Regions from separate parts of the Tardiphaga sp. 841_E9_N1_2 genome, predicted to be linked through region 1. Evidence: predicted binding sites of a transcription regulator. Region 1 holds the regulator's gene; each other region holds the start of a gene.
The links. Region 1 encodes PhoB, which activates phosphate uptake and scavenging genes when phosphate is short. Its sites were predicted from a motif close to TGTCATNNANCTGTCAT; they were not measured.
Positions count from the first base shown of each region.

Region 1 (7,335 bases):
GAAGACCTTCGCCGCGCACTTCGCTGAGCACATCAGGGTGGCCGTCGACCACGCCCGCGAGTTTTTGTTTCAGCAGCAGCGACATCTTCTTCACATGGTCGAAGAAACCGGGCTTCAGCATGATATCGAGCACGGAATTCGCAGCGGCGACCGCCAGCGGATTGCCGCCGAAGGTCGAACCATGGGAGCCGGGCGCCATGCCTTCGGCCGCTTCTGCCGTGACGAGGCACGCGCCGATCGGGAAGCCGCCGCCGAGCGCCTTGGCCAGCGACATGACATCCGGCGTCACACCGATGCGCTGATAGGCGAACAACTCGCCGGTGCGGCCCATGCCGGTCTGGACTTCGTCAAAGATCAGCAGGATGCCGTTCTTGTCGCAGAGTTCGCGCAGCGCGCCGAAGAACGCGTTGCTCGGCGCACGCACGCCGCCCTCACCCTGCAGCGGCTCGATGAGAATGCCGGCGGTGTTCGGACCGATCGCCTTCTTAACGGCTTCGATATCGCCGAGCGGCAACTGATCGAAGCCGTCGAGCGGCGTGCCGTAGCCTTCGAGATATTTGGCCGCGCCGGTCGCGGCGAGCGTGCCGAGGGTGCGGCCATGGAACGCGCCTTCAAAGGTGACGATGCGCGTGCGCTCGGGATGGCCCTTGGAGAAATGATAGTGGCGGGTCACCTTGATCGCGCATTCCATAGCTTCCGCACCCGAATTGGCGAAGAACACGAAATCCGCAAAGCTCTGTTCGCACAGCCGGGCGGCGAGACGCTCGCCGTCCGGGCTCTTGAACAGGTTCGACATATGCCAGAGCTTGGTGGCCTGCTCCTGCAATGCGGCGACCATATGTGGGTGCGCATGGCCCAGCGCGTTCACGGCAACGCCGCTGGTGAAATCGAGATAGCGCTCGCCATCGGTTCCAATCAGCCACGCGCCTTCACCGCGCTCGAAAGCGACATCCGCACGCGCGAAAACAGGCAGCAAGTGAGCCTGAGAGAGGGGCGAAGACGTTGCGTTGCTGGTCATAACCGATCCGATCGAAAAGACTGCGGCCGCGTCGATGACAACTGTGCGAAATCGAACAACGGACCCTAGAAACGAAACGTGCCGCCCTTCTCGGGCGGCACGTGGGCATTATTCTATGTGTGCTGTGAAGACTGTCAACCGCGCACTGCGGCTTTCGAGTCACACGGAGTCGCAGAAAAAGCCGATTTTGCAGCTTTATTTGCAGAAGCATGTGGACGCGGCATGCCCGACTCTTGCGCGCGAGTCACGGCATATTGTAGCTTTTGCCTCGTCGGATACGACATCTCGTGCGGCGGTAGATCCTTTTGACACATCCAGTGCGGCGTAACAGCCGGACGCGAAATTCGCGCCCGGTGAGCGCTAAAGGATTCTGACCGCAGGGATTTTTGAAGTCTCAACTCGCAGCGCTGCCCGGTCAGGCCGGCGCTCACGAAGGGAAAACGGCGATGACGGTAATGACATGGACCGACGATCGCGTCGAACAGTTGAAGAAACTCTGGGAAGGCGGCCTTTCCGCCAGCCAGATCGCTGCGGAACTCGGTAACGTGACCCGCAACGCCGTGATCGGCAAGGTGCACCGCCTTGGCCTGTCCGGCCGTGCCAAGAGCCCCTCCTCGGCAGCTCCGCGGCAGCGCAAGGCGCGCCCGGCGCAGCAGATGGTGCGCGTCGCCCGCCCGATGGCCCGTGGCAACACAGCATTGGCCCATAACTACGAGATCGAGGCCGAGCCCGACCCGATCGCCTATGACAACATCGTGCCGATCAGCCAGCGCCTGTCGCTGGTCGAACTCAACGAAGCCACCTGCCATTGGCCAATCGGCGATCCGTCGAGCGCGGACTTCTACTTCTGCGGTGGCAAGGCCCTGGCCGGCGCCCCCTATTGCGCACATCACTCGCGCATCGCCTATCAGCCAGCCAGCGACCGCCGCCGCGCGGTGCCAAAGCCGACACGCTGAGCTGGAAAGCATCTAAACCAAATGAAAATGCCCGGTGATGAGCCGGGCATTTTTTGTTTGGGGCTTCTAACCTCTCCCCGCTTGCGGGGAGAAGGAAGATACCTACTCCGCCGCCTTGTCGAAGCGGTCATCCAGCGCGTAGCCGGCGCCGCGCACGGTGCGGATCGGATCGGGCTCACCGGCGGGATTGAGCAGCTTGCGCAGGCGGCCGATATGCACGTCGACGGTGCGCTCGTCGATATAGATGTCGCGGCCCCAGACGCTGTCGAGCAACTGTTCGCGGCTGAACACGCGGCCCGGATGTTCCAGGAAGAACTCCAGCAGGCGATATTCGGTCGGACCGAGATCGATCGGACGGCTTGAGCGCACGACGCGGCGCTTGTCGCGGTCGAGTTCGATGTCGCCAAACGCCAGGACGGTGGCGAGACGCTCGGGAGCTGCACGACGGAGCAGGCCCTTCACGCGGGCCAGGAGCTCCGGCACCGAGAACGGCTTGACGATGTAGTCGTCGGCGCCGGTGGCGAGACCGCGAACGCGCTCGCTCTCTTCGCCGCGCGCCGTCAGCATGATGATCGGCAATGCCTTGGTTTCGGGCCGTGCGCGCAAGCGGCGGCACAGTTCGATGCCGGACAGGCCCGGCAGCATCCAGTCGAGCACCACGAGATCCGGCACCCGCTCCTTCAAGCGGGTGTCGGCATCGTCGCCGCGAGCGACGGTTTCAACATCATAGCCTTCGGCGTCGAGGTTGTAGCGAAGCAGCGTCGTTAGCGCCTCTTCATCTTCCACAACCAGAATGCGTGCATTCACAGCCATCTTGATCAATACCCTCAGTGACGTCCGACAAGTCTTTAAATCATGATCCTTGCGGAAGACTGGCTTCCACTTTTCCGGATCATGCTTCAGACCGTCGGCGTATTCGCGAATGTGGTCATGTCGCCCTTCGGGCGCTTGTCGAGGATCTGCTGGCCCTCGATCATGTAGAACACGGTTTCCGCAATATTGGTGGCATGGTCGCCGATCCGCTCGATATTCTTGGCGCAGAACATCAGGTGGATACAGAACGAAATGTTACGCGGGTCTTCCATCATATAGGTCAGGAGTTCGCGGAACAGCGAGGTGCAGATCGCGTCGATCTCCTCGTCGCCCTTCCACACCGTCATCGCGGCGGGCAGATCGTGTGCGGCATAGGCGTCGAGCACGGCCTTGACCTGGGTGGTCACGAGGTCGGTCATATGCTCGAGGCCGCGGATCAGCTTCAGCGGATGGAAGTCGCTGTCGAGTGCATTGACGCGCTTGCCGATATTCTTGGAGAGATCGCCGATGCGTTCCAGATCGGTGGCGACGCGCAGCGCGCCGACGATCTCGCGCAAATCGACAGCCATCGGCTGGCGCTTGGCGATGGTCAGCACGGCGCGCTCTTCGATCGTGCGCTGCAACTGGTCGATCTCGGAGTCAGTGGCGACGACGCGCGCACCGAGCGCGACGTCCCGGCGGATCAGCGCATCGACGGATTCGACGATCTGCCGTTCCGCGAGGCCACCCATCTCAGCGACGAGACGGGTCAGCTCCTGCAGATCGTCGTCGAAAGCCTTGGTGGTGTGTTCAAAAGCCATCTCAAATTCCTCCCGCGAATATGTCGCGTCAGCCGAAGCGGCCGGTGATGTAATCCTGGGTACGGCGGTCGGTCGGCGACGTGAAGATCTTGTTGGTCTGATCGAACTCGATCAACTCGCCGAGATACATGAAGGCCGTGCTGTCGGAGACGCGGGCAGCCTGCTGCATGTTATGGGTCACGATCGCGATCGTATACTGATCCTTCAACTCGTCGATCAGCTCCTCGATCTTCGCGGTCGAGATCGGATCCAGCGCCGAGCACGGCTCGTCGAACAGGATCACTTCCGGCCGAACCGCGATGGTGCGCGCGATGCACAGGCGCTGCTGCTGACCGCCCGACAGGCTGAGGCCCGACGCGTTGAGCTTGTCCTTAACTTCGTTCCAGAGTGCACCGCCGCGCAGCGCCCTCTCGACGCGGATGTCCATCTCCGACTTGGAGATCTTTTCGTAGAGGCGGATACCGAAGGCGATGTTTTCGTAAATCGTCATCGGGAACGGAGTCGGCTTCTGGAACACCATGCCGACGCGGGCGCGCAGCAGGTTGAGGTCCAGCTTCGGATCCAGAATGTTCTGGTTGTCGAGCATGAGCTGACCTTCGGCGCGCTGGCCGGGATACAGATCATACATGCGGTTGAAGATGCGCAGCAGCGTGGACTTGCCGCAGCCCGACGGGCCGATGAATGCGGTTACGCGGTTCGCCATCAGAGTCAGGTTGATCTTCTTCAAGGCGTGATGTTCGCCATAGTAGAAGTTCAGGTCGCGCACGGTGACCTTGGGACGGGTCTCGCCCTGCAGGGCCGACGGCGGCGGCATCGAGACGGAAGGAACGCCAGACGACACAGAAAGCTCACTCATTTTGCTGTCCTCTCGGCGCCGAGAATGCGCGCGCCAATGTTAAGGGCAAGTACGGTCAAGGTGATGATCAGGGCACCGCTCCAGGCGAGCTGCTTCCAGTACTCGTAGGGGCTCTGCACGAAGTTGTTGATGGTCACCGGCAGGTTGGCCATCGTCTTGGTGAGATCGAGGCTAAAGAACTGGTTGCTCAGCGCGGTGAACAGCAGCGGCGCCGTTTCACCGGCGACACGCGCGGTCGCCAGCAGCACGCCGGTGATGAGACCGGCGCGGGCTGCACGATAAGCAATCCGCTTGATGACCAGGGAGCGCGGCAGGCCGAGCGCCGAGGCCGCTTCACGCAGCGGGTTCGGTACGAGACCAAGCATATCTTCAGTGGTGCGAACCACGACGGGGATCACGATCACGGCGAGCGCAAGCGAACCGGCGAGAGCCGAGAAGCCGCCCATCGGAACCACCACCGCACCATAAACGAACAGGCCGATGATGATGGACGGGGCCGACAGCAACACGTCGTTGATGAAGCGGATCACCGAGGTGAGTTTGTCGTGCTTGCCGTATTCCGCGAGATAGGTGCCGGCAAACAGGCCGAGCGGCGCGCCGATGCCGACGCCGATGACGGTCATGATGATCGAACCGACGATGGCATTGAGCAGGCCGCCTTCCATGGAGCCGGGCGGCGGCGTGTTCTGGGTGAAGATCTGCAGGCTGATGCCGGCGATACCGTTGTAGAACAGCGTGAACAGGATCAGCGCGAGCCAGGTGACGCCAAAGAGAGCGGCACCCATGCAGAGCCCGCGGATGATCATGTCGTTGCGGCGGCGTGAAGCGTAAATCGGGTTCATATTAGTTGCCCGCCTTCTTTTCCAGACGCAGCAGCATCAGACGCGCTGCCGAGAGCACGAAGAATGTCAGCACGAACAGCAGGAGACCGAGCAGGATCAGACCCGATTGATGCAGACCGTCGCTCTCCGCGAACTCGCTGGCAATCGCTGCCGAGATCGTGGTGCCCGGGCCAAAGATCGAGCCTGTGATCCGGAACGAGTTGCCGATGATGAAGGTCACCGCCATCGTTTCACCGAGCGCACGGCCGAGCGCCAGCATGACGCCACCGATCACACCAACGCGGGTATAGGGGATGACGACGTTGCGGACGACCTCCCAGGTGGTGCAGCCGACGCCGTAAGCGGCTTCCTTGAGCACCGGCGGCACCGTCTTGAACACGTCGACCGAGATCGAGGTGATGAAGGGCAGCACCATGATGGCGAGGATCAGCGACGCGTTGAACAGCGAGAGATAGGACGGCGGGCCGGCGAAGATCACGCCGAGGACCGGGACGCCTTCGAAGGCGTTGATCATGAATGGCTGCACGTGGTTGGCCAGGAACGGGCCGAGCACGAAGAAGCCCCACATGCCGTAGATGATCGAGGGAATACCGGCGAGAAGCTCGACCGCCATGCCGATCGGGCGGCGCAGCCAGTTCGGGCACAGTTCGGTGAGGAAGATCGCGATGCCGATGCCGACCGGGATGGCGATAGCCATCGCGATCACCGAGGTGATCAGCGTGCCGTAGATCGGGCCGAGCGCTCCCAGCACCGGCGGATCAGCCGACGGTGCCCAGCGCTGCGTGGTCAGGAACGAGAAGCCGAATTCTCGAAGCGCCGGCCACGCACCAACGATGAGCGACAGAATGATGCCGCCGAGGATAAACAGAACGGACAGAGCCGAGATGCGGGTGATCCAGTAAAACGCCTGGTCCCCCGTCTTGAAGGCATTCAAAGCCTTCGCACGATCATAAGGTCCGGCAGCGTCCATCGAAGAGCTCTGTACGGCCATGTCTGCCACGCCAGTCCCCTGTAATTGTTACAATACCCCAAAACGCATTGCCCTGGAGGGGCTTGTCAGGGCGCGAAGTCAGAAGAGAAGAAGAAAGAAATTCAGCCCTGCAGCAAACGGAGGAGAGATGCCCCTCTCCTCCGCCCACACACCAGATCAGCTCTTGATGTCAGCCGACCAGGTCTTTTCGATCAGTTTGACGACCGAGTCCGGCATCGGGATGTAGTCGAGCTCTTCGGCAGCCTTGTCGCCCTTTTCGAACGACCACTTGAAGAACTTCAGCGCTTCAGCCGAGGCCGCCTTGTCGGTCGGGGCCTTGTGCATGAGGATGAAGGTCGCCGCAGTGATCGGCCAGGACGCTTCGCCCGGCTGGTCGGTGAGGATCACGTAGTAGCCGGGAGCCTTGGCCCAGTCGGCATTGGCAGCAGCAGCCTGGAAGGCAGCGACGGTCGGCTGCACGGTCTTGCCAGCCTTGTTGACGAGGCCGGCATAGGTAAGCTTGTTCTGCTTGGCGTAAGCATATTCAACATAACCGATGGCGTTCTTGGTCTGGCCGACGTTGCCAGCGACGCCTTCGTTGCCCTTGGCGCCAACGCCAACCGGCCACTCGACGGCGGTACCGGTGCCGACCTTGGTCTTCCAGTCAGCCGAGGCCTTGGACAGATAGTCGGTGAAGTTGAAGGTGGTGCCCGAACCGTCCGAACGACGAACGACAGTGATGGCAGCCGAGGGCAGCTTCAACTTCGGGTTCAGCTTGGCGATGGCAGCGTCGTCCCACTTGGTCACTTTGCCGAGATAGATGTCGCCGAGCACTTCGCCGGAGAGAACCAGCTCGCCCGAGGCGATGCCTTCGAGATTCACGACGGGAACGATCGCGCCCATCACCATCGGCCACTGAACCAGGCCGTCCTTCTCGAGCTGCTCAGCTTTGAGCGGCGCGTCGGTGGCGCCGAAGGTCACGGTCTTGGCCTGGATCTGCTTGATGCCGGCGCCCGAACCAATCGACTGGTAGTTCAAACCATTGCCAGTCTCTTTCTTGTAGGCGTCGGCCCACTTCGA
Region 1 covers NZ_JBPWQC010000001.1:4,845,529-4,852,863, reverse strand. The annotation lists gene AB8A50_RS23275 (aspartate aminotransferase family protein) at 1-1,018, opposite strand, end outside; gene AB8A50_RS23270 (GcrA family cell cycle regulator) at 1,465-1,974, shown strand; gene phoB (phosphate regulon transcriptional regulator PhoB) at 2,077-2,781, opposite strand; gene phoU (phosphate signaling complex protein PhoU) at 2,874-3,587, opposite strand; gene pstB (phosphate ABC transporter ATP-binding protein PstB) at 3,616-4,443, opposite strand; gene pstA (phosphate ABC transporter permease PstA) at 4,440-5,285, opposite strand; gene pstC (phosphate ABC transporter permease subunit PstC) at 5,287-6,285, opposite strand; gene pstS (phosphate ABC transporter substrate-binding protein PstS) at 6,433-7,335, opposite strand, start outside.

Region 2 (7,335 bases), 3.8 Mb from region 1:
GCCGCTGCGACGGCTGGCCTTCTTTGCGTGGCTGCGTTTTTGCTGCGGCGACAACGATGGTTTCCCTTGATCTTGCTCATTGCGGCCATCGCGGCCGGCTTTGCGATGGGGGCCATGAAAACCGCGCGCGTGGCTCATGAGGTTCTGGCGAAGCCGCTCTATTCCGTCGCGCTTACCGGCTTCGTCGAAACGCACGAGGAACGGGAGCGCACGGATCGCTTCGTGCTGCGCGTTGCCACGATGGACAGCCCGCGCGCCGCACCGAAGCTCGCCCGTGTGCGGCTGTCGGTGAAGAAGGGCACGGCGCCTGTCGTCGGCAGCTTCGTCGAATTGAAGGCAAGGCTGCAGCCGCCGCTGTCGCCGCTCCGGCCAGGGAGTTACGACTTTGGCCGCGATCTGTATTTCCAGGGGATCGGCGCATCAGGCTTCGTGATGGGCGGCATTAAGGCGGTCGATCCGCCGATACAGCCGGGTGTGGCGCTACGCTATTCAGCGACCATGCAGGGTCTGCGCGACGCCATCGACGCGCGGATCCGCACCGTGCTCTCGGGCGATAGCCGCGCCATTGCCACGGCGCTGCTCACGGGCCGCCGCGATGCGATTTCGGCTGACGTCAATGATGCGATGTTCATCTCCGGCCTCGGTCATGTGTTGTCGATCTCTGGCTATCACATGGCCGTTGTCGCCGGCGTGGTGTTCTTTGCGATACGCGCACTGCTGGCACTGATCCCTGTCCTGACGGTGACATTCCCGATCAAGAAAGTCGCAGCGGCTGCGGCGTTATTCGCAGCACTGTTCTATTTGCTGCTGTCAGGTGCCGAAGTCGCGACACAGAGATCCTTTTTCATGACGGCCGTTGTGTTGATGGCAGTCATGGTCGATCGCCGGGCGGTGACGTTCCGTACGCTGGCGGTGGCAGCAATGGTTGTGCTGATCGTGGCGCCGGAAGCACTGGTGCATCCGAGTTTTCAGATGTCATTCGCGGCGACGCTGGGGCTGGTCGCATTGGTGCAGATAGGCATGCCCGCGCTGTTTGCCTCGCCCGATCATTCCGCGACCGCGCGCGTGGCGCTATGGGGCGGACGCGAGATCGCGATGCTCGTACTGGCTTCGCTGGTCGCGGGCCTTGCCACCACGCCCTATGCCGCATTTCATTTCCATCGCGTCACGCCTTATGGCGTCGTCGCCAATCTCCTGGCGATGCCGGTGGTCTCGGCACTGGTTATGCCGACGGGTATTCTCGGTTTGGTGGCCATGCCGTTTGGCTTTGACGGTGTGTTCTGGCGGCTGATGGATGTCGGCATCCAGTGGATGATTGTCGTCACGCAATGGGTGGCAGCCTTGCCCGGCGCCATCGGCCGGATGCCGGCCTTCGGGACGGGACCGCTGATATCAGCCAGTATCGGCATCATCGTGCTGGGATTGCTGCGCACGCCGTTGCGCCTCGCAGGGCTTGGTGTGCTTGCGCTCTCGATTGTCTGGGCGTTGCTGGTCAAGCAGCCGGATGTCCTGATTTCGGGTGACGGTCACAGCGTTGCGGTACGGGGCAGGGAGGGGCGCCTGCATATGATGCGCAGCGCCAAGGATGCGTTTCTCGCGAAGGAGTGGCTTGCCGGTGATGCCGACGCCCGGCTGCCAACGGATGCCTCCCTCAGCCACGGTGTGTCCTGCGACCGCGACGGGTGCATCGCGGCGCTGGCCGATGGCGCTTTGGTGGCGCTGGTTTTACAGCCGGATGCATTCACAGATGATTGCGAGAAAGCGGCACTCATCATCACAACGAGACAATCGCCGAGGGATTGCAGGGCGCTGGTGATCGATCAGGATCGCTTGCAACGAAATGGTGCGGTGAGCCTGCAGCGAACCGCGAACGGCTTTACCATCGATGCCGTGCGCCCGCGTGGCCTGGACCGCCCGTGGTCGCGCGCCATCCCCGATGAGCCCCAGCACGATCTGATCCAGAACAGTCGCACGCCACAAAACCGGCCGGTGGATGCGACGCCAGCGGAAACCGATCTTCAACCCGAAGATCAGTAATCCGCCGAGGCGCAATCTCAGTAGCGGCGATACAGGCCGATCAGCTTGCCCTGAATGCGCACCCGGTTGGGCGGCAGGATGCGGACCTCGTAGGCGTCGTTGGCGGGCTCCAGCGCGATCGACGCGCCGCGGCGGCGGAAGCGCTTCAACGTGGCTTCCTCGTCGTCGATCAGGGCCACCACGATGTCGCCGGTGTCGGCGCTCTCGTTGCGCTGGATCAGCACGGTATCGCCATCGAGAATGCCGGCGTCCTGCATGGAATCGCCGCGCACTTCGAGCGCGTAATGTTCGCCGGAGCCGAGCATGTCCGCGGGCATGCTGATGGTGTGGCTGCGGGTCTGCAGCGCCTCGATCGGCGTACCGGCCGCGATTCGGCCCATGACCGGGATAGCAACCGTGCGGCCATTGTCATCATCACCGCTGTTGCTGGCGATGCTGGCGGCCGAACGCACCTTGCCAAGCGTGCCTTCGATGACGCTGGGCGTGAAGCCGCGGCGCCCGGTGCCGCCGGTGACCGGCGCGCCGAGCTCTGGCAGCTTGATGACTTCGATGGCACGGGCGCGGTTGGGCAGACGGCGTATGAAGCCGCGTTCTTCCAGCGCCGTGATCAGACGATGGATGCCGGACTTCGAGCGCAGGTCGAGCGCATCCTTCATCTCGTCGAAGGAGGGCGGGACGCCGGCTTCCTTCAGCCGTTGATCGATGAATCGCAGGAGTTCGTATTGTTTGCGCGTGAGCATCTGAAGCCATCCTCAGTTGACGGTGTCGGCCGCCGCGTGCGTTTAAAAGGGCCTTCGAACGGTGAGCCTCAATCCAGAGACGATCGTTCGAAGATCGGTTGCGCGAGTTCGGGCACTCTCAAACTACTCAAAGCCACAGAATCTCGAAACAAATCATGAACGAACACTATATGTTCCATATGTGTTCTGCAATGCTTAATTTGCCGTCAACAGAACGCACGTTGAGTGAGGTTTGAGGAGGCTGTTCCTCACCAGTCGTCGATCCTCGACGGACATGGAAAATGCTTCCGCGGTCGCTTGGGCTACGCGGACGTCACGCGCCCAATGGGCGGCGGCGGAGTCGTGGAGCCGGTCGCCAGCGAGCGCTGAACCATGATCGTGTCGGCCCAGCGGCCGGAGCGATAGGCGACGCCGGGCAGCAAGCCGACGCGGGCAAAGCCGAAGCTCTCATGTAAGCCGAGCGAGGCCGTGTTGTCGGCATCGATATAGCCGATGATCTGCCGGAAGCCGGCCGCCGCGCAGACATCGATCAACTCGCGCATCAACAGCCGGCCGATGCCCCGGCCGACATGTCCGTGGTGGATATAGATCGAATGCTTGACCGTGTAGCGATAGGCCGGTCGCTTCCGAAACAGCACCACATAGGCGTAGCCGACGACCTCGCCGCCTTGCGTGGCGACGAGATGCGGGAACCGTTTGCTGCGCAGGTTCTTGCGCCGGTCTCTGAGATCGTCGGGCTGCGGCGTGTCGGCGTCGCTGACGCCTTCCTCGACGCCTTGCCGGATGTGCCGGCGATAGATCGCCAGCATGGCATCGACGTCGGTGTCGCGTGATGGTCGGATGACGACCGGCTGTTCGAGTTCCGTTGGCAAATCAGGCTCCTTACGTGCTCCCTATTCGGAGACCACGTAAGTGTAAAGTCGGATCCGGCCATTGGCGTCGACCTTGCGGTAGATGCCCTGGATTTCGACGTCGAAGCCCGGGAAGGTGTTGAAGCAGGTCTCGAACATCCTGAGATAATCGATCATCGGCTTTGACCGTTCGGTGAGCCGTTCTCCGGGGACGATCGTGGCGATGCCGGGCGGGTAGACCACGAACGGCGTCGTCGCGACGCGCCCGAAGATCTCATCGATCGGGAGGTAATCGACGTCGTTGCGCACCAGACAGCGCGCGGCATCATGGGGTGACATGGCAATCTCCGGCAGATGGTCAGCGGAGAATTGCCTGGTCTGAAGTTCGCTCACATTGGCCTCGCGGAAGAACCGGTGCATGTCGCCGCATAGATCCCTCAGGCGTATGCCCGCGTAACGCGCGGGCCTGCGCCGTGCGAATTCCGGGATGACGTCTTCGAGCAGGGCGTTGTCGTCATGAAGCTTCTTGAAGGCGACGAGGCCCGATATCAGCGTGCCGGCCTTGCTGGCTTCCACGCCGGGCGTCAGCAGGAAGAGCAGCGAGTTGAGATCGTTCTTCTCCGGCACGATGCGATTTTCGCGCAGGAACTGCGCGACCACGGGCGCGGGGATGCCGTGTTCCGCATAGCCGCCGGTGGTGCGGTCGAAGCCGGGTGTCAGCACCGTCAGCTTGTTGGGATCGGTCATGGTGAAACCGGCTTCCATGCCGGGGAAGCCATGCCAAGCGGCGTCAGGCGCGAGCTGCCAATAAGCCGGATTGGTGGCGAGCTGGTCAGTGCCGATGCTTTCCCAGGGCACATTGTGAACAGCACCTTCGCTGGCTGCGTCGGGAATCGCGACGCGCTCGGGCACGAAGGGTTCGAAGAACCAGCGACGCTCGGCGCGGGTTTCCTTCTCCTCGAATTCGCGGCGGACGGCGCGCATCTTCTTGCGCAGTTCGATGCCCAGCCGGATCGTGTCGTCCCACAACACTTCGCCAGAGCGGCCTTTCATCATCTGCGCGCCGACATCCAATGATGCGAACAGCGGGTAGAACGGCGAGGTCGAGGCGTGCTGCATAAAGCTTTCGTTGAAGCGCCGGTGCTCGACGCGGCGCTTCTGGCCGCGGATGTGGCGATCCTTCATGTGGATCTGCGACGCCTGCGAGAAGCTCGCGAGCTGCTTGTGGGTCGACTGCGTCGCGATGATACCCGGCGAATCCGGGCCGAGGTCCTTGAGCCCCATGGCGAAGCGGCCGGCATAGAGCGGGTGGAATTTCATGAAGCCCGCCCAGGCCTCGTCGAACAGGATATAATCGCAGAGATGGCCGATGCGCGCGATGATCATCTCGGCGCTGTAGATGGTGCCGTCATAGGTGCACTGTTCGACCACGGCGACGCGGAACGGGCGTGGACGCTTCCAGGCCTCGGGATCCGTGACCAGCGGATTGATACGGATGCGCTCGCGCAGCGCGTCCTCGTCGAGCGCATCCCAGTTCATCGGGCCGATCAGGCCCCAGGGATTGCGCGTCGTCGGCACATAGATCGGCACACCGCCTGAAATCATCAATGCGCCGTGCAAAGCCGCCTTGTGGTTGTTGCGATCGAACAGCACCAGGTCGCCATCGGTGACCAGAGCCGATAGCGCGACCTTGTTGGAGGTCGAGGTGCCGTTGAGCACGAAGTAGGTCTTCTCCGCGCCAAAAATCTGCGCGGCTTCCTTCTGCGCCTGCAAAGCAGGGCCCTCATGAGTCAGCAGATCGCCGAGATCGAGCACCGAATTGTCGAGGTCGTCGCGAAACACGGCTTCGCCGAGATGTTCCATGAACACGCGGCCGATCGGGCTGCGGCTGTAGAACACGCCGCCATTGTGGCCCGGGCAGGTCCAGAGCTGGTTGCCTTCCTCGGCATAGTCGACCAAAGCGCCGAAGAACGGCGTCTTCAGCGTCTCCGCATATTGCTTGAGGCGGCTGATGAGGTTCTTGGCGATGAAGGGTGGGGTTTCCTCGGACAGGAACACATAGCCGTCGATGAAATCGAGCACCTCGACCGGGACGTCTTCAAACCGCTTGCGACGGATCAGTAGGATGATGGGGAAGTCGAGGCCCCGTTTGCGCATCAGGTTGATCAGCGCCGCGGTCTTGCCTTCGAGGCCCTTCTTGCCCCAGTCGACCACCATGCAGCCGATCGCCGCGTCGGTCTGGACCGCGATCGTGGCGTCTTCGAGCTTGCGCGCCTTGACGACCTCGAAGCCGGAACGCTCGATCTCATCGACGATCTGATTGAGGCGAATGCCCTCGAGATCGTCGGCGTCGAATGTTGGCATCGCAAACAGGAAATTGAAGCGTTTGAAATAGTCCATTTGTGCACCGATCTTGTTTCGCAGCGATGTCTCGCTGCGTTACGTGACAATTCAGTGACTGAAGCCGCGTTAAGGTATCTCAGCCAGAAAAAAGCTCAGAGAACATGCCGCGCGGCGGAAGTTCCGGTGGCCCGGCATCCCATCGCGCATCTCGGCCTTTAAACAGGCAGTCGCATGATCGCGCAGGAATCACCAGCGGCGGCGGCGGGAGCGAATGGCTTGCGGATCAGAAGTCCTTCGGCGACAGCCAGATTTCCCAGTAGCGACGAGTCCTGCTTGATGACCGGCGTCGCCACGACGGTGCCGTCGGCCCGGGTCTCGAGGCGCGTGCGCAGATAGTCCTCGCGCTGGTCGTTGGCGGCGAGGTCGCGGCCGAGCACCGCGGGTTCGAGCGTGTGAGCGACCTCGTTTCGGCCGGACAGCGCGCGCAGCAGTGGCACCATGAACAGGAAGCCGCAGACATAGGACGAGACGGGATTGCCGGGCAGGCCGATGACCCGCATGCTCTGCCGGCGTCCGTGCATCATCGGCTTGCCCGGCCGCATGGCGATGCGCCAGAACGCCATCTCGACGCCGGCATTGATCAGGGATTGCTGCACGAGGTCGTGGTCGCCGACCGACGCGCCGCCGGTGGTGATCAGCACGTCCGCCTTCAGATCGATCGCGCGCTGAATGGCCGATGTGGTCGCCTCCAGCGTGTCGACGGCGATGCCGAGATCGATCACCTCGGCGCCTTCGGCACGGGCCAGTGCACGCAGCGCGAAGCCATTGGAGAGCACGATCTGGCCGGGGCCGGGGACCGCGCCGGGCATGACCAGTTCGTCGCCGGTGGCGAGCACCGCAACGACCGGCCGTCGCCGCACGGGCAGTGACGGATGGTTCATCCCGGCAGCAAGCGCCAGGTCGCGATCGGTAAGGCGGGTGCCGGCGCGCAGCAGCACATCGCCTTCGTTGAAATCGACGCCAGCCGGGCGGATATGTTTGCCGGAAATTGCAGCTTCGTTGATCCCGACGACGTCACCTTCGCGCGTTGTGTCTTCCTGGATCACCACGGCATCGGCGCCAGCGGGCAGCACGCCGCCGGTGAAGATTCGCAGGGCTTCGCCGGTCTGCAGCGGGCGGTCGAACGGCTTGCCTGCGGCGATCTCGCCGATGACGCGGAGCTTGGCGCCCAGTGTCGCATCGGCGGCGCGCACGGCATAGCCGTCCATCGCTGACATGGGCTCCGGTGGTTGCGTTCGCCGCGAAGCGATGTCGCGGGCGAGCACGCGGTGGAACGCGTCTTCCAGCGGCACCATCTCCTCAGG
Region 2 covers NZ_JBPWQC010000001.1:1,034,283-1,041,617, forward strand. The annotation lists gene AB8A50_RS04845 (ComEC/Rec2 family competence protein) at 1-2,037, shown strand, start outside; gene lexA (transcriptional repressor LexA) at 2,055-2,777, opposite strand; gene AB8A50_RS04855 (GNAT family N-acetyltransferase) at 3,080-3,649, opposite strand; gene AB8A50_RS04860 (Orn/Lys/Arg decarboxylase N-terminal domain-containing protein) at 3,671-6,028, opposite strand; gene AB8A50_RS04865 (molybdopterin molybdotransferase MoeA) at 6,187-7,335, opposite strand, start outside.
Region 2: a site for PhoB is predicted at 6,072-6,088, ahead of AB8A50_RS04860 (Orn/Lys/Arg decarboxylase N-terminal domain-containing protein). Genes of this name have one in related genera too.

Region 3 (7,335 bases), 1.4 Mb from region 1:
CGTTGTTTCTGGCCACCCGATAATTGATCCGGCCGGCGTTTCTCCAGTCCCTGGAGCTTGACCAGCGCCACCATCTCGGCAACCCGCGTATCGATGCCGAGACGCGTCAGGCCAGCGCTCTTGAGACCGAAACCGATATTGTCGCGCACGTTGAGATGCGGAAACAGCGCGTAGTTCTGGAACATCATGTTGACGGGCCGCTGATGCGGCAAGACCGCGGCGATATCCTCGCCGTTCAACTCGATCTTGCCCGTGTCCGGCGCTTCGAAACCAGCCAGCATGCGCAGTAACGTGGTCTTGCCACAGCCGCTCGGGCCAAGCAGCGCAAAGAATTCACCGGCCTTGATGTCCAAAGAGAGATCGTCGACTGCGCTATGCGCGCCGAATTTCTTGGTGACGCCGTCGATCCGCAGCAAGGGCGTGGGATAGGCGATGGCCGGCGCATCGCTGGCCGCCGGATCCGCGACTGTCGCAGTGAGATTCGTCATAACCGCAAGCTAGCCGCGGAACGCCGCGGGCTCAACAGCATCAGCACTTCGCAACGGTCTGTCGCTCAACCGACCATGCGCGCGGCGGGCGCAGCGGCGGCAATCCGTCCGACCAGCGCAGCATATTGCGCAATCGGGGCAGGACGCCCGATGAAATAGCCTTGTACGCCGTCGCAGCCTTCGCTGGCGAGGAAGCAGAGTTGCTCGTGGGTCTCGACGCCTTCCGCAACGATCGCGACGTCGAGGCCATGGCCCAGCCCGATGACCGCGCGCACGATGGCGGCGGACTGCGGATTGAGCCCCAGATTGATCACGAAAGCGCGGTCGATCTTGATCTTGTCGAACGGGAATGCCTGCAGATAGGTCAGTGAGGAATAGCCGGAGCCGAAGTCGTCCATCGAGATGCGCACGCCGAGCGCCTTCAACCGCCGTAGCAACGCGACGCCGCGATCGAAATCCTCGATCAGCACACCCTCGGTGATTTCCAGCTCAAGGCGACCGGGCTGCAGGCCGGTTTCGAGCAGGATCGAATGCACGAGGCCGACGAGATCACCATGCATGAACTGGGCGGGCGACAGGTTGACCGCGATCTGCAGCGGTACCGGCCATGAGGCCGCCTCAAGGCAGGCCTGACGCAGGATCCACTCGCCCATCTCGACGATCAGGCCACTTTCTTCGGCCAGCGGAATGAAGTCTCCGGGCGGCACGAAACCGCGCGTCGGATGAATCCATCGCGCCAACGCCTCGAAGCCCGTAATGTCGGCATCGACGACGGTCTGGCCAGCGCGAGCCTGGGGCTGGTAGTGCAGCGACAATTCGCCATTGCGGATCGCGGCCGAGAGGTCCTGATGCAGCACGCGGCGATCGCGCAGTTGCTGGTCCATTTGCGGCTCGAAGATGCTGATCGAACCGCGCGACTGCGACTTGGCACGGAACAGCGCCGCGCCGGAATTCGCCAGCAACGCGGCCGGGTCATGGCCGTCGCGCGGGAACAGCGAGATGCCCGTGGTGACGCCTGTCCGCACCGATTTGCCCTCGATCGGGAATTCCTCCGCAAGGGCCGCGGAGATCCGCTCTGCGATCAACAGCCCGGCCGCGGGCTGCGCGCCGTCGATGATCACGCCGAACTCGTCACCGCCGAGCCGCGCCACAACTCCGCCGCCCACGGCTGCATCGACACGACGCGACACTTCGATCAGCAGCTTGTCACCGATGGCATGGCCGAAGACATCGTTGACCTCCTTCAGGCCGTCGAGATCGATCGACAGCACGGCGAATTCCTCCGAGGTTTCGCCGCAGGCATCGATCATCTGCGACAGAGCCTGCAAAAAGGCCGCGCGGTTCGGCAGATCGGTCAGGCCGTCGTGATAGGCCATATGCGCCATCCGCGCCTCGGTCTGGCGGCGGTCGGTGACATCTTCGTGGGTCTTGATCAGATATTGCGGCTCGCCTGCTTCGTCGAGCACGGTGACCCGCCGGGTCAGGAACAGCCGCAATCCGTCGCGCGTGCTGATCGGATGCTCTTCCGCAATCGGTGTTCGGCCCCTGATCGCCGCCTGATCCCGGCTGACGATCAGCTTCGCTTCTTCCGGGCGAAGCATTTCGGGAACGGTCAGACCGATAGCGTCTTCGCGCTTGCGACCCAAAATGACCTCTGCGCCGCGGTTGGCGAACAGATAACGACCGGTGCTGATCTGTTGCACCATTAGCGACACAGGAATGTTGTCGAGCACGGTCTCAAGGAATTTCTTGGCGTTCTCCAGTTCCTTGGACAGCGACTTGCGGTCGGTCACATCCTCGAACAGCGCAATCAGAAATGCCGGCTCATTGCGTTCGTTAAAGGCAATCACGCGATTGCTATCCAGCGTGCGGAGGTCTGAGCCAATCTCCACATTGAACTCGCTGCGACACTGACTGCGCGTCTCCACTGCCAGGGCATCGGCTTCGGCAATCGCTTTCGCAGACTGTGCGGAGAATATCTGATCCGGTCGCTTGCCGACGATCTTATCGCGCGAGAGCCGAGAGAAGGTCTCGAAAGCCCGGTTGGCGAAGATATAGCGGCCATCGTCAATGGTCTTGGCCGCGACGCAGATCGGGACGTGATCAAGGACAGATTCGAGGAATTGCTTGGTGGTCGCAAGCTCGCGCTGCAGGAAACGCTGCTCGGTGCAGTCCTCATGAATGCCAATGGCGCCGCCATTGGGAAGCCGGCTGAACTTGACGTGAACGGATTGCCCGCCGGGCATTTCGGCAATGTACTCGCCGGCGGAAACAGTCTGCTCGTAGAAGCTCTGGGTGGCCAGATCGAGCTTGCCACGCTGGCGGCGTAACTCACGCAATTCTGGACCGGTAATATCCTTGGTGATGTCGGCGCGCGTCAGGTCGTAGATCTCAAGATAGCGATCGTTGCAAAACACGACCCGCTTCTGGTCGTCGAGCATCACGATGCCTTGGCCGAGATGATTGAGGGCAGAACCGACAAACGCATTGCGACGATGCTGCTCGCGACGCACATTGCGCAGTGCCGAGGCGACCCACAGCACAATGGCGGCGAGAAATGCCAGCGCGACAAATCCACCGATGAGGATCTGCCAAATCATTTGCGGGTCGAGTTCACTGATATAATGAACCGCCGGAGATTCTGCGTGGGCTCCGGCAATGCTGCCGAGAAGGCACGCGACTGCGATGACGGACACTGCCGCCTTGCTGTCTGATCGCCCGATCTTGCCAGTCATTACACACCCGCGTATTCGCAGCGTGAGTGTTTGGTTACAGGTATGTGGATCAGGTAAATGCGTATCGTCGCACCTGCAGAATGCGGCGAAATTTGGTGGTAATTAGCTGTGATGCTTAATGTTTTACTAATGCGCCATATGCGCAAGGTCGAACCGCAGCTGACCGGCGCAGCAAACTATCGGACGCGACATGGACAAGGTTGAATGCGTGGTGGTGGGCGCCGGCGTCGTGGGTCTTGCGATCGCCCGGCGACTGGCGGAAGCGGGACGCGAGGTGATCGTGCTGGAGGCCGCGGACGCGATTGGTACCGTGACCTCGTCGCGCAACAGCGAGGTCATCCATGCCGGCATCTATTATCCGGCCGGAAGCCTGATGGCACGGCTCTGCGTCGCTGGAAAACAGGCGCTCTATGATTATTGCCGCGATCGCGGCATCCCACATCGCAACTCCGGGAAACTGATCGTCGCCACACGTCCGAAGGAGATCGCCAAACTGGCGTCGATCAAAGCGCATGCCGAAGCCAATGGCGTCGCTGATCTCGAGCAATTATCCGGGACAGAGGCACGGGCGCTGGAGCCGGCATTGGCTTGCGAAGCCGCGCTGTTGTCCCCCTCCACGGGGATCGTCGATAGCCACAGCTACATGTTGTCGCTGCGCGGTGAAGCGGAAGCCGCCGGCGCGGCCTTCGCATTCCTCGCTCCCCTGGAACGTGGCCGGGTCACCGCCGACGGTTTCGAACTGGATGTCGGCGGCGAAGCTCCGATGACACTAGCCTGCGACATGCTGATCAATTCCGCAGGCCTGTCCGCAACCGCGATCGCCCGCATGCTCGACGGCATGCCGCTCGACCTGATACCGCCCGCTTATCTGGCGAAAGGCTGTTATTTCAGCTGCAATGCGAAAGCACCGTTCTCGCGGCTGATCTATCCCGTGCCGGAACCGGGCGGCCTCGGGGTGCATCTGACGCTCGATCTGGCCGGCCAGGCGCGTTTCGGCCCTGACGTCGAGTGGGTGGATCACATCGACTACACGGTCGATCCGGCACGCGGAGAGAGGTTCTATCCGGCCATCAGGCGTTACTGGCCGAGTTTGCCGGACGGCGCGTTGATGCCAAGTTATTCCGGAATGCGGCCGAAGATCGTGCCGCCCGCAGTCGCGGTGCAGGATTTCATGATCCAAGGTGCCCAGACCCATGGTGTGCCGGGTCTTATCAACCTGTTCGGCATCGAGTCACCGGGGCTGACATCATCGCTGGCCATCGCGGACTACGTGGCTGAGATGGCGGGACATTGAACGCGAAAGGTTGCAGGCGAAGCGATCCAGGCCAACCGAATACTGGAGCTTCGTCGCAAACCTATCGCGGGATGAGGGGAAGACGTCATCGCACCTACGCAAAAGCAAAAGCAGTGACGTAGACGGCGATGTCGATACTGTGATTTATCGTTCGCTGATCAGTGCAGCCGTTGATCAGTGCACCGTTTCGCTGGCCCCGTTTTTGAGACGCTGGATTTCGTCCCTGACCATCAGTTTTCGACGCTTGAGTTCGACGATGCGGAGATCGTCGGTAGACAGGTGCACGAGCGCTTCGTGCAATTCGCTTTCGAGAACTTTGTGCTTGCGTTCCAGTTCGACGAGATGCGCCTGTAGTGCCATTCGAAAACTCCTCGGTAGGATTGAACCTCAGGATACGTTCGGTTGGACGATGAATTCTACATGACAGTGGACATCTGTCGATGGGTATTGAAAAGTGTATTTTGAGTTTCGGGTATCGTGTGAAACGAATCGTGACCTGATCGCGCCGCAAAAACATGGAACCGGACGGCTTGCGTGGTGCGCCTGCACCGGCGATAGTCATCCTAGAAATTCCTCGCAAATGACTTGCGAATCCAGTCAGCTAGAAACATGAACGACGACGAAGATCGCGAACTCCCGTTAGAACTCGCCCGATTGCAGCAGGAACATCGCGACCTCGACGCCGCTATCGATGCCTTGCAACATTCACCGGCACCCGATCTTTTGCGACTGCAACGGTTGAAGAAGAGGAAGCTTCAGCTGAAAGACCGGATCTCCTTTATCGAAGACCAGATCACCCCGGATATTATTGCCTGAGACAACGCGTCGCGCTGTGGCTGTGGGTTGAAGAACGGCCAGGACTGCGAACTCAACGCGCGATGATCGATGGATCGGCTTTCTTTAACTCGCGGTGAATGCAGCAGGCTGGGCGTTGAACTCGCCCGTCGTCAAAACCTTGCTTCGCGACGGCCGCCGCTCTTTTCGCGCGGCATCGTAGGCACGACAGCCAGACTTAATTCTGGCCAGCATCGCATTGTGGCGCGGTGAAAACTGCTGGGCTCCGCGAATTGATCGCCATGGCGCTCGCGCTAGCCGACGTGACGCTCGCAACGCGCAAGCCAGCTATTGCGGCCTAACAGGAGCGGAATGGGGCGACTGCAAACGCGCTGTCGAAACTTGACAATAAGAACAAAATAAGAACATTCTTGTGCCGAGATCAATCGACTCGTGAGGGCACCATGGCCGATATCACCTATTATGTCGCACTGCCCTTCCTGCACGACGACTCTGGTTCGCCGGCCGCCGGTGCCGCCGAGGAATGTCAGAGCGCATCCGGCGCCATCAGCCGCGCCGAACTATTGTCCCGTGCGCCAGGTTCAATCGGCGCATTGGCCTTCAGCCGTACCGGCGATCCGATGATCGGCGAGTTCGGCGACGCCCAGGTGATCCGCGCCTTTGGCGAAGTGCCAAGCGACCTCAGCGCGTTGTGAAGGCGCCAACGCCGGCGATCGGCTAACTACACTTTCACACGTCGCGCGGTCTTGCGCACATACATCGCCCTGTCGGCCTGAACCAACGCGGCTTCGCCATCGGCATCAGGACTCAGCAGTGCGACGCCTGCAGAGGCGCCAGCCGACACGTTGATGTCGCGGAAAACGAAAGTGAGCTGGTTGATCGCGGCTTCCAAACCTGCGCCTTGGCGTGCGCATCGGCTTCGCTGACATTCCACAGCAACAGCACGAACTCATCACCACCCAGCCGCCCGATCACGTCGGATGCGCGGACATGCCACCGGAACACGCCAACCACGGCCTTAGCACGATGTCGCCGGCCGCGTGACCGAAGGCGTCATTGATCGGCTTGAGGCGGTCGACATCGAGCACAATCAGTGCACCCGTCGCCGCCATAGCGGGCGATGAAGGCCACGGCGCGGGTCAGCTCGCGGGCAAAGCCACGGCGGTTGAGAATGTCGAGCAGGAAATCGGTTTCCGCCGAAGCGCGCAATTCGGCAATCTTCGCCTCCGCCTCCGTGAGTTGCGCCTCCAGCCGCCGGATCGTCAGCGCGGCCGCCGACGCGCAGCTTTTCGGCAGCGACACCAACGCCTTGGAACCCCGAAATGCCGGCTTCATGGAACGTTTGACCGACTTTGCAGCAGGCGTTCGGGTTTTCTTTTGCATGGGATTTGTTACAAGGCTTGCCAGTCTTCACCAAGACGAGATCATGTTTGCCACGCTCCTTGCCACGCAAGGGGACGACATTGTATTTCCAGCCTATCTTTCTGGATTCGCGAAAGAAAATACGGAATGACCGCGCCCGTCGCCATTATTATGGGAAGCCAGTCGGACTGGGAAACCATGCGCCACGCCGCCGAAACGCTGACCGCGCTCGGCGTATCCCATGAGGCGCGCATCGTCTCGGCCCACCGTACGCCGGACCGGCTGGTCGCATTCGCCAAGGGCGCCAAGGCGGCGGGCTTCCAGATCATCATCGCCGGTGCCGGCGGCGCTGCGCATTTGCCCGGCATGGCCGCGGCGCTGACGGAACTCCCGGTATTCGGCGTGCCAGTGGAATCCAAGGCGCTATCCGGCGTCGACTCGCTTTATTCGATCGTACAGATGCCGGGCGGCGTGCCCGTCGGCACGCTGGCCATCGGCAAGCCCGGCGCGATCAATGCGGCACTGCTCGCAGCGAGCGTGCTGGCGCTGCACGACACGGCACTGGCGACAAAGCTCGCCGCCTGGCGCAAGGCGCAGACCGATGCTGTGGCTGAAAAGCCGGAAGGTGCAGCGTGAGCGCTGTGGTGACGAAGGTTCTCAA
Region 3 covers NZ_JBPWQC010000001.1:3,483,601-3,490,935, forward strand. The annotation lists gene AB8A50_RS16765 (ABC transporter ATP-binding protein) at 1-488, opposite strand, end outside; gene AB8A50_RS16770 (sensor domain-containing protein) at 554-3,223, opposite strand; gene AB8A50_RS16775 (NAD(P)/FAD-dependent oxidoreductase) at 3,414-4,517, shown strand; gene AB8A50_RS16780 (YdcH family protein) at 4,692-4,877, opposite strand; gene AB8A50_RS16785 (YdcH family protein) at 5,127-5,333, shown strand; gene AB8A50_RS16790 (hypothetical protein) at 5,756-6,007, shown strand; partial or broken gene AB8A50_RS16795 (GGDEF domain-containing protein) at 6,034-6,695, opposite strand; gene purE (5-(carboxyamino)imidazole ribonucleotide mutase) at 6,822-7,310, shown strand; gene AB8A50_RS16805 (5-(carboxyamino)imidazole ribonucleotide synthase) at 7,319-7,335, shown strand, end outside.
Region 3: a site for PhoB is predicted at 4,927-4,943, ahead of AB8A50_RS16780 (YdcH family protein). Genes of this name have one in related genera too.

Region 4 (7,335 bases), 910 kb from region 1:
CCCTTTCGCCAGCTGCGTGCCGATGGCACGGGTGCCATCCGGCTTCATCACATTGGTGGAGATGCGGGTATCATTCATGAAGATCGTTGCGGTGCCGCCGACCAACGTCTTGATCTTGTCGACCGCTGCGAAATTGCCGTTCAGCGGCTTGCCGTCCGCCAGCAGCTTGCCATCCGCGATACTGTACTTGTCGCCGCTCTCACGCAGCACGTTCCAGGCGACGCGCATGTTGGTCTCGACCCGCTCCGTCGCGGATTTGGCGGCGCCCTGTTCGAGCACATATTTGGCGACCAGCGTGATGCAGACACCGAGGATGAGAATGCCGGAGACCGTCATCAACATGATGCGCGGGCCAAGACCGAGACCCCGGCGGCGGCCGGGTTTGGGTTGGGAGGCGGACAATGGCATTGCGATCTCCTGTCGCGCCGACCCCTCGGTCGTGCGCTCAAAGCCGAACGGCTCCAGACACACTCACTGCACAACGTCGACGAGGTATCCGGACCCGCAATTCAAGAAACAAGTTCCATCATTGTGATTCAGTTCTATCGGTTAGCGGTTCGAAAGCGGTTAATGTTCGCCTGGCGGAAAAGGTATAATTGTCTGATTTTGCGTGTTTTTCGGCATCTAAATACCTGAATCGAGGCTCATTCCTGGCGTCCATTCGACGCATCTACCGATGCGCGCTCCGCCGCCGCGCATGGTGCCCGCGCGCCAGCGTGACTTGTGCCACCCGGCGAACTGCCGCCTATGGAAAGCTGCATTGACCATCGAGCCGATGACCCCTTCCGCTCCGCCGCGACAAACAATCGTCGGCTGGTTCGCCAACCAGCCTTATCTCCTGCTCAGCCTCACCTCGCTGTTCTGGGCCGGGAATATCGTGCTCGGCCGCTATGTCGCCGGCCACGTCCCGCCGGTGACACTGGCCTGCGTGCGCTGGATCGGAGCCTTTTTCCTGTTGCTGCCCTTCGCCTGGACGCATCTGCGCGCGGACTGGCCGGTCCTCCGCGCGCAGCTTTCTCTCATGACCATGCTGGCGCTGACCGGCTTCGCCGCCAATACGGTGCTAGCCTATTGGGGCCTGAAATACACGCAGGCCCTGAATGCGCTGCTGATCCAGTCGTCGGGCCCTCTCTGCGTCGCGCTGTGGACGCTGATCCTGTTCGGCGTGCGGCTGACGCTGGCGCAACTGCTCGGCATTGTGGTCTCCATGGCCGGCGTGCTGATCATCATCCTGCGCGGCGATCTCACCGCACTGGCCAGTATCCAGATCAACAAGGGCGATGCGATGCTGTTCGCAGCGCTCCTGGTGTTCGGCATCTATTCGGCGCTGATGCTGCGGCGACCGGTGACGCATCCGATGTCGCTGATTGCTTTCACCACCGCCGGCGGCGCGATCCTGACCCTGCCAGTCAGCATCTGGGAACTCAATTCCGGTTCACCGCTGATCTTCGACACCGTAACGCTGCTGACGCTCGCCTATGCCATGATCTTTCCGTCCGCGCTGGCCTATCTGTTCTTCAATCGCGGCATCGCACTGATCGGCCCGAATCGGGCGGCACCATTTCTGCATCTCATGCCGGTGTTCGGCTCGGTATTGGCCATCGCGTTTCTCGGCGAACAGCCGCAACTGTTTCACTTTATCGGCTACGTGCTGGTGCTGTCGGGCGTATTCATCGCATCACGGCGATAGACCGAACATCCGCTCCGGCCAGCCTGACATCGGGAGTAGAAACATCACATGACCGTTTTCTCGCTCGCTCACCTCACCGTGCTATCGCTGGCGCCGCCAGAGATGATCGACGTTGCCGCGCGCTGCGGCTACCGGAGTGTCGGACTGAGACTGATCGCCGTGACCGAGGAAAGCCCTGGCTACCCGCTGATGAACGACAAGGCGATGATGCGGCAAACCAAGGCGCGTCTCGCCGATACCGGACTGCACGTGCTCGATATTGAACTCGTCAAGATCATGCCCGGGATCGACGTCGCGGCGCTTGAGCCGATACTCACCGCCGGCGCGGAGCTCGGAGCCCGCCATGTCATCGTCGCGCCCTATGATCCCGACTTGTCCCGCCTCGCCGACCGACTGGCGGCCATCGCCGATCTTGCGGCGCGATACGGCATCATGCCGGTGATGGAGTTCTTTCCCTGGACCAATGTGTCGAACCTGCGCAAGGCGCGCGCCATCGTCGAGACCGCAGGCCGCGCCAATGCGGGTATCCTTGTCGATACGCTGCATTTCGACCGCTCCGACAGCAGCCTCGCCGAACTCGACGACATGCCATCGCGCTTGCTGCCGTTTTTCCATTTTTGCGATGCTCCGGCGGAGAAGCCTGGCACGGTGGAAGGACTGCTGCACACCGCGCGCGCTGAACGGCTGCCACCCGGCGACGGCGGCATCGACCTCTGCGCCATCGCCGCGCACCTGCCGAAGCATATTCCGGTCGCGCTCGAAGTGCCGATGGATGCGCTGACCCGGGAGCGCGGCCCCGAAGAAGTCGCGCGCCGCGCAATCGCCGGCGCGAAGCGCCTGCTGGGAGATTGAGAATCTAGCGAGTAATCTACGCGCACATGCCACCGCCCGGCATAGCACCTGTCCCGCGCGCGTTATGCCAACGTATGAACGATAACCGGCCCGGCTATCGCTGTGGCTGGTCCAATCAGCAAGGGCGCCAGATTCTGTTCGCTCCACGCGAGCCCGCGTCGGTTCGACTCCTCGGCGCCCGCGAAATTGTTGAAGATGCTGATCGCCGTCACCGTATCGTCGGACGCATAGACCACATAATAGGCCATGAAACCTTCGACATCACTGATGATCGGAATGGCACCTTCCTTGATCCTGCGCGTCAGTTCCTCAGCCATGCCGGTCTTTGCCTTGCTCTGACGAATGGCAGCATACATGGGACGCTCCTTCACCCGTAAGCTGCCCGCGATCGCACCTGCCGCGATCATGCATCGCACACACTCATCATCGGCGGGACGAGCAGCAGGGTTTCCCGCGCATAGAACCTACGCCATCCCGCGCTACGACGCCATCTGACGCCCCCCCACCCACTACGCGCCTCCGATCAATATTCCCACCGCCAGAACGATGACGCCGCCAAGCACCACCTGAAAGACGGCCTGCAGGAACGGCGTATCCATATAGCGCGCCCTGATATAGGCGATGGCCCAGAGTTCGAAAAAAACGACAACACCCGCGATGGCCGTCGCGATCCAGAATGCATTCGGCCAGCTGTCCGGCACGAGATAAGGCAGAGTATGGCCGAGACCGCCCAGCGTCGTCATCAGCCCACAGATGCCGCCACGTAGCCACGGCGAGCCGCGTCCGGTCATGGAGCCATCGTCCGACAGTGCTTCGGCGAAACCCATGCTAATGCCGGCGCCGATCGACGCGGCGAGGCCAACAAGGAATGTCTGCCAGTTGTGATGTGTTGCAAACGCGGCCGCAAACAGCGGCGCCAGCGTCGATACGGAGCCGTCCATCAAGCCCGCAAGACCTGGCTGGACATACTGCAGGACGAACATCCGGTGGCGGGTGTTGTCCTCCACCGTACGAACGTCGGACGTCAGGATGGCATCCGATAATTTGGCCGCGAGATGCTCGTGTCCTTTTTCCAGCTCGGCCAGATCGCCCAGCAACTTGCGAACGCCGACATCCGTCGCCTGCTCGGCGGCCCTGGCGTAAAAGCGCTCGGCCTCGAACTCCATCCTCTCGGCCTCCTTGCGGATGGTTTCGAGCGACAGGTTACGCGTGAGCCAGATTGGTCGGCGGCGGATGAAGCCCTTGACGTCTTCGCGCCGGATCGGCGGAAGGTTCGGTCCGAAGCGCTCCTCATACATCTGCAACAGCAGATGTCGATGGCCCTTTTCCTCTTCGGCCATCTCGCTGAAGACTTTCGCGGAATCGGGATAGCGCTCTGCCAGATCCTCGGCGAAGCTGAGATAGATCCGGCTGTCCTCTTCCTCGCTGGAGATCGCAACCGCCAGCACCTCGCGTTCGGTAAGCTCCGAAAACGCCTTCATATCAATGCCTTGCTTAGTTTAGAACTATTCTAATTTATATAAGAGCTGCTGTGCATTTGTCAAAGAGCTTTGCGCCTGCGCGGCGCTGAACCTGTCGCTGGTCGGGAAGCAGTAGCGGCGACGAGAAGGATCGCGACGAACCGACCGTGCGTGCTCCGGAGGTCGCCCCGGCATTCGCACCGACCCCGACGTGGAGATGCTGCGGAGATCAGCGGCCGTCTGCAGGTGCTGTCGCTCACGAACGCGATAAGGTCGACCCGGTGCAGCAGAAGTCGATGCATGGCCTACACCATCGACAGCGCGCTCACCTGAACTGCATACCTTTCCGCTTCCGTGCGTCACCGACCTCCGCTAGTTTGCCCGCAACAAATGTGGGCTACCAAAGCCGATTCAGGGAGAAAAGCGGAATGCACGGACTTTCAGTTCTTCGCGGTGTGGCGAGCGCATCGTTTATCGGAGCGCTGCTGTTGGCGAGCCCGGATGCCATCGCACAAACCGCGAATTATCCAAACCGGGCGATCACGCTGGTGCTCCCTTTCGCCGCCGGCAGCGGCACCGACACCACGACGCGCCTGATCGCCAAGGAACTCGGCACCGCACTGAACGCCAACACCGTGATCGACAACAAGGCCGGCGCCAATGGTTCGATCGCCGCCAGTTTCGTCGCTCGCGCCCCCGCCGACGGTTACACGCTGTTCGTCACGACCAACACGACGCATTCGGCCAATCCTTTTCTGCTCAAGACCATGAGCTATGATCCGATCAAGGATTTCACGCCGATCGCGCGCACCGGCGACCTGCCCTTCATGCTGGTGATCAATCCCGAGATTCCCGCCAACTCCGTGGAAGAGCTGATCGCGCTCGCCAAGAAAGAGCCGGGCAAGTACTCCTACGCATCGGGCAGTTCGTCGGCAATCGTCTCGGGCGCGACCTTTGCCCGCCTCGCCAAGCTCGATCTCCTGCACGTGCCTTACAAGAGCTCACCGCCGGCGCTCACGGATGTCATCGCCGGCCGTGTCAGCATGATGTTCGTCGACGTTCCGACCGGCCTGCCGCATGTCAACGCCAAGGCGTTGAAGTCGCTCGCGGTGACCACCAAGTATCGCTCCAAGCTCCTGCCCGACCTTCCGACCATGGACGAGGCCGGCGTGAAGGGCTTCGACATTACGTCGTGGCAGGGCTATCTCGGCCCGGCCAACATGCCGAAGGACATCGTCGTCAAGCTCAACGCCGAAATCCGCAAGATCGTCGAACGCCCCGAGATCCAGAAAGACCTCGCCAACCGCGGCATGGAAGCCTTCTCCGGTACGCCGGAAGAATTCGACGCCTTCCTGAAGGATCAACTCAAGGTGTGGGAGAAGCTGATCACGGATGCGGGGATCGAGAAGCAGTAGGCGCATTTCAGATAGAACCGCACGGCAGGTATGTTCGTCATGCCCGGCGAATGCCGAGTATCCACGTCTCGGCCACAAAGAAGACGTGGATGGCCGGGACATCCAGCGAAGCCGCGCTTCGCGCTTTGCCCGAGCATGACGATGGTTTTGCGTGGGTTGAATGAAGAGGAACCGCGCCTAACCCGCAGACTCGGCGACTGCATGTCGCAGGGTTTTCCCCTCTCGTCATTTTCTTGTCACGGAACTGTCAGCGCAGCGTAACGCCTGCCCCCCAGAACACCGCGCATGGTCACCACAAAGGAGACAACCATGCGCAGCACATTCCTCTGCTCCGTCGCTTCCCTCGTCATGTTCACCTCCGCCGCTTTCGCCCAGACCGAAGGTGAATTCCCCGCCAAGCTCGCCGGCCATGCCGTGCTACCGGCGACGTCGACCATCGAGGCGCCTGCGGATGCGCCGAACGACCTAAAGACCTCGGGCAAATACACCACCGGCAAGCGCGTCGACGCGCTCGGCACCGTGATGGGCAAGTCCTATGAGCGCGCCACCGGCATCTCGCTGCCGATGAAGGGCCAGCCGCTGCAGGGCCATTCCGGCATCAAGGTGATGCCCGACGGTTCGTTCTGGGTGCTGACCGACAATGGCGCCGGCTCGCGCTACAATTCGGCCGACTACATGATCTATCTCAATCATCACAAGATCGACTGGAAGAACGGCAAGGTCGAGCGTCAGGCCACCGTGTTCCTGCACGATCCCGACAAGAAGGTGCCGTTCCGCATCGTCCATGAAGACACCGCCAAGCGCTATCTGACCGGCGCCGATGTCGACACCGAAGGCTTCCAGATCGTCGGCGACAATTTCTGGATCGGCGAGGAATTCGGCCCCTACATCATCAAGGCCGACAAGACCGGCAAGGTTCTGGCTGTGTTCGACACCGTCGCCGACGGCAAGCCGGTGCGTTCGCCCGACCATTGGTCGGTGCAGTCGCCGGGTGCGCCGGGCGCCACCTACACCACGGTCAACCTGCGCCGCTCCAAGGGCTATGAAGGCTTCGCCTCCTCCAAGGATGGCAAGTTCCTCTACGGCCTGCTCGAAGGCCCGATCTGGGATGCCGAGAAGAAGGACTGGGAAAAGGTCGACGGCAAGGAAGCTTCGCGCATCCTGGAATTCGACGTCGCCAACGAGAAGTTCACCGGTCGCTACTGGCAGTACGTGTTCGAACAGAACGGCAATGCCATCGGCGACTTCAACATGATCACCGCCGACAACGGCCTGATCATCGAGCGCGACAACGGCGAAGGCACCAAGGACAAGGCCTGCGCCGACGGCAAGCGCGGTGAAGACTGCTTCCCGGATCTCGCCAAGTTCAAGAAGGTCTACAAGATCGAACTGAACGACGCCAATGTCGGCAAGCCCGTGCGCAAGATCGGCTTCATCGACCTGATGAAAATCCAGGACCCGAACAAGCTGGCCCGCAAGCCGCTGAATGACGGCGTTCTGACCTTCCCGTTCTTCACCATCGAGAACGTCGACCAGGTTGACGCCACCCACATCATCGTCGGCAACGACAACAACCTGCCGTTCTCGTCGAGCCGCGAGCCGAACAAGGCCGACGACAACGAGTTCGTGCTGCTCGAAGTCGCCGACTTCCTGAAGGCGAAGTAAGCAACGCGAGCAGGCCCCCGCCTGAAACGACGAAAGCCCTCCCGCAAGGGAGGGCTTTTCTGTTGAGCGCGGCTCTCTGACTTCCCCTCTCCCCCAGCACAGCGTAGCTGCGCGCAGTGGGAGAGGGTGCCTGAGCGAAGCGAAGGCGGGAGAGGGGTATGGCCAGTCGCGGGCCCTCTCCCGTCTCGAACCCGCTTCGCGTGTTCGATCCACCCTCCCCCGCAAGGGGGGAGGGAAAGAAATTAAGCAGCAC
Region 4 covers NZ_JBPWQC010000001.1:5,758,198-5,765,532, reverse strand. The annotation lists gene AB8A50_RS27655 (methyl-accepting chemotaxis protein) at 1-408, opposite strand, end outside; gene AB8A50_RS27650 (DMT family transporter) at 776-1,690, shown strand; gene AB8A50_RS27645 (sugar phosphate isomerase/epimerase family protein) at 1,739-2,542, shown strand; gene AB8A50_RS27640 (antibiotic biosynthesis monooxygenase) at 2,605-2,898, opposite strand; gene mbfA (iron exporter MbfA) at 3,052-4,023, opposite strand; gene AB8A50_RS27630 (Bug family tripartite tricarboxylate transporter substrate binding protein) at 4,431-5,417, shown strand; gene AB8A50_RS27625 (esterase-like activity of phytase family protein) at 5,727-7,082, shown strand; gene AB8A50_RS27620 (methyl-accepting chemotaxis protein) at 7,325-7,335, opposite strand, start outside.
Region 4: a site for PhoB is predicted at 5,652-5,668, ahead of AB8A50_RS27625 (esterase-like activity of phytase family protein). Genes of this name have one in related genera too.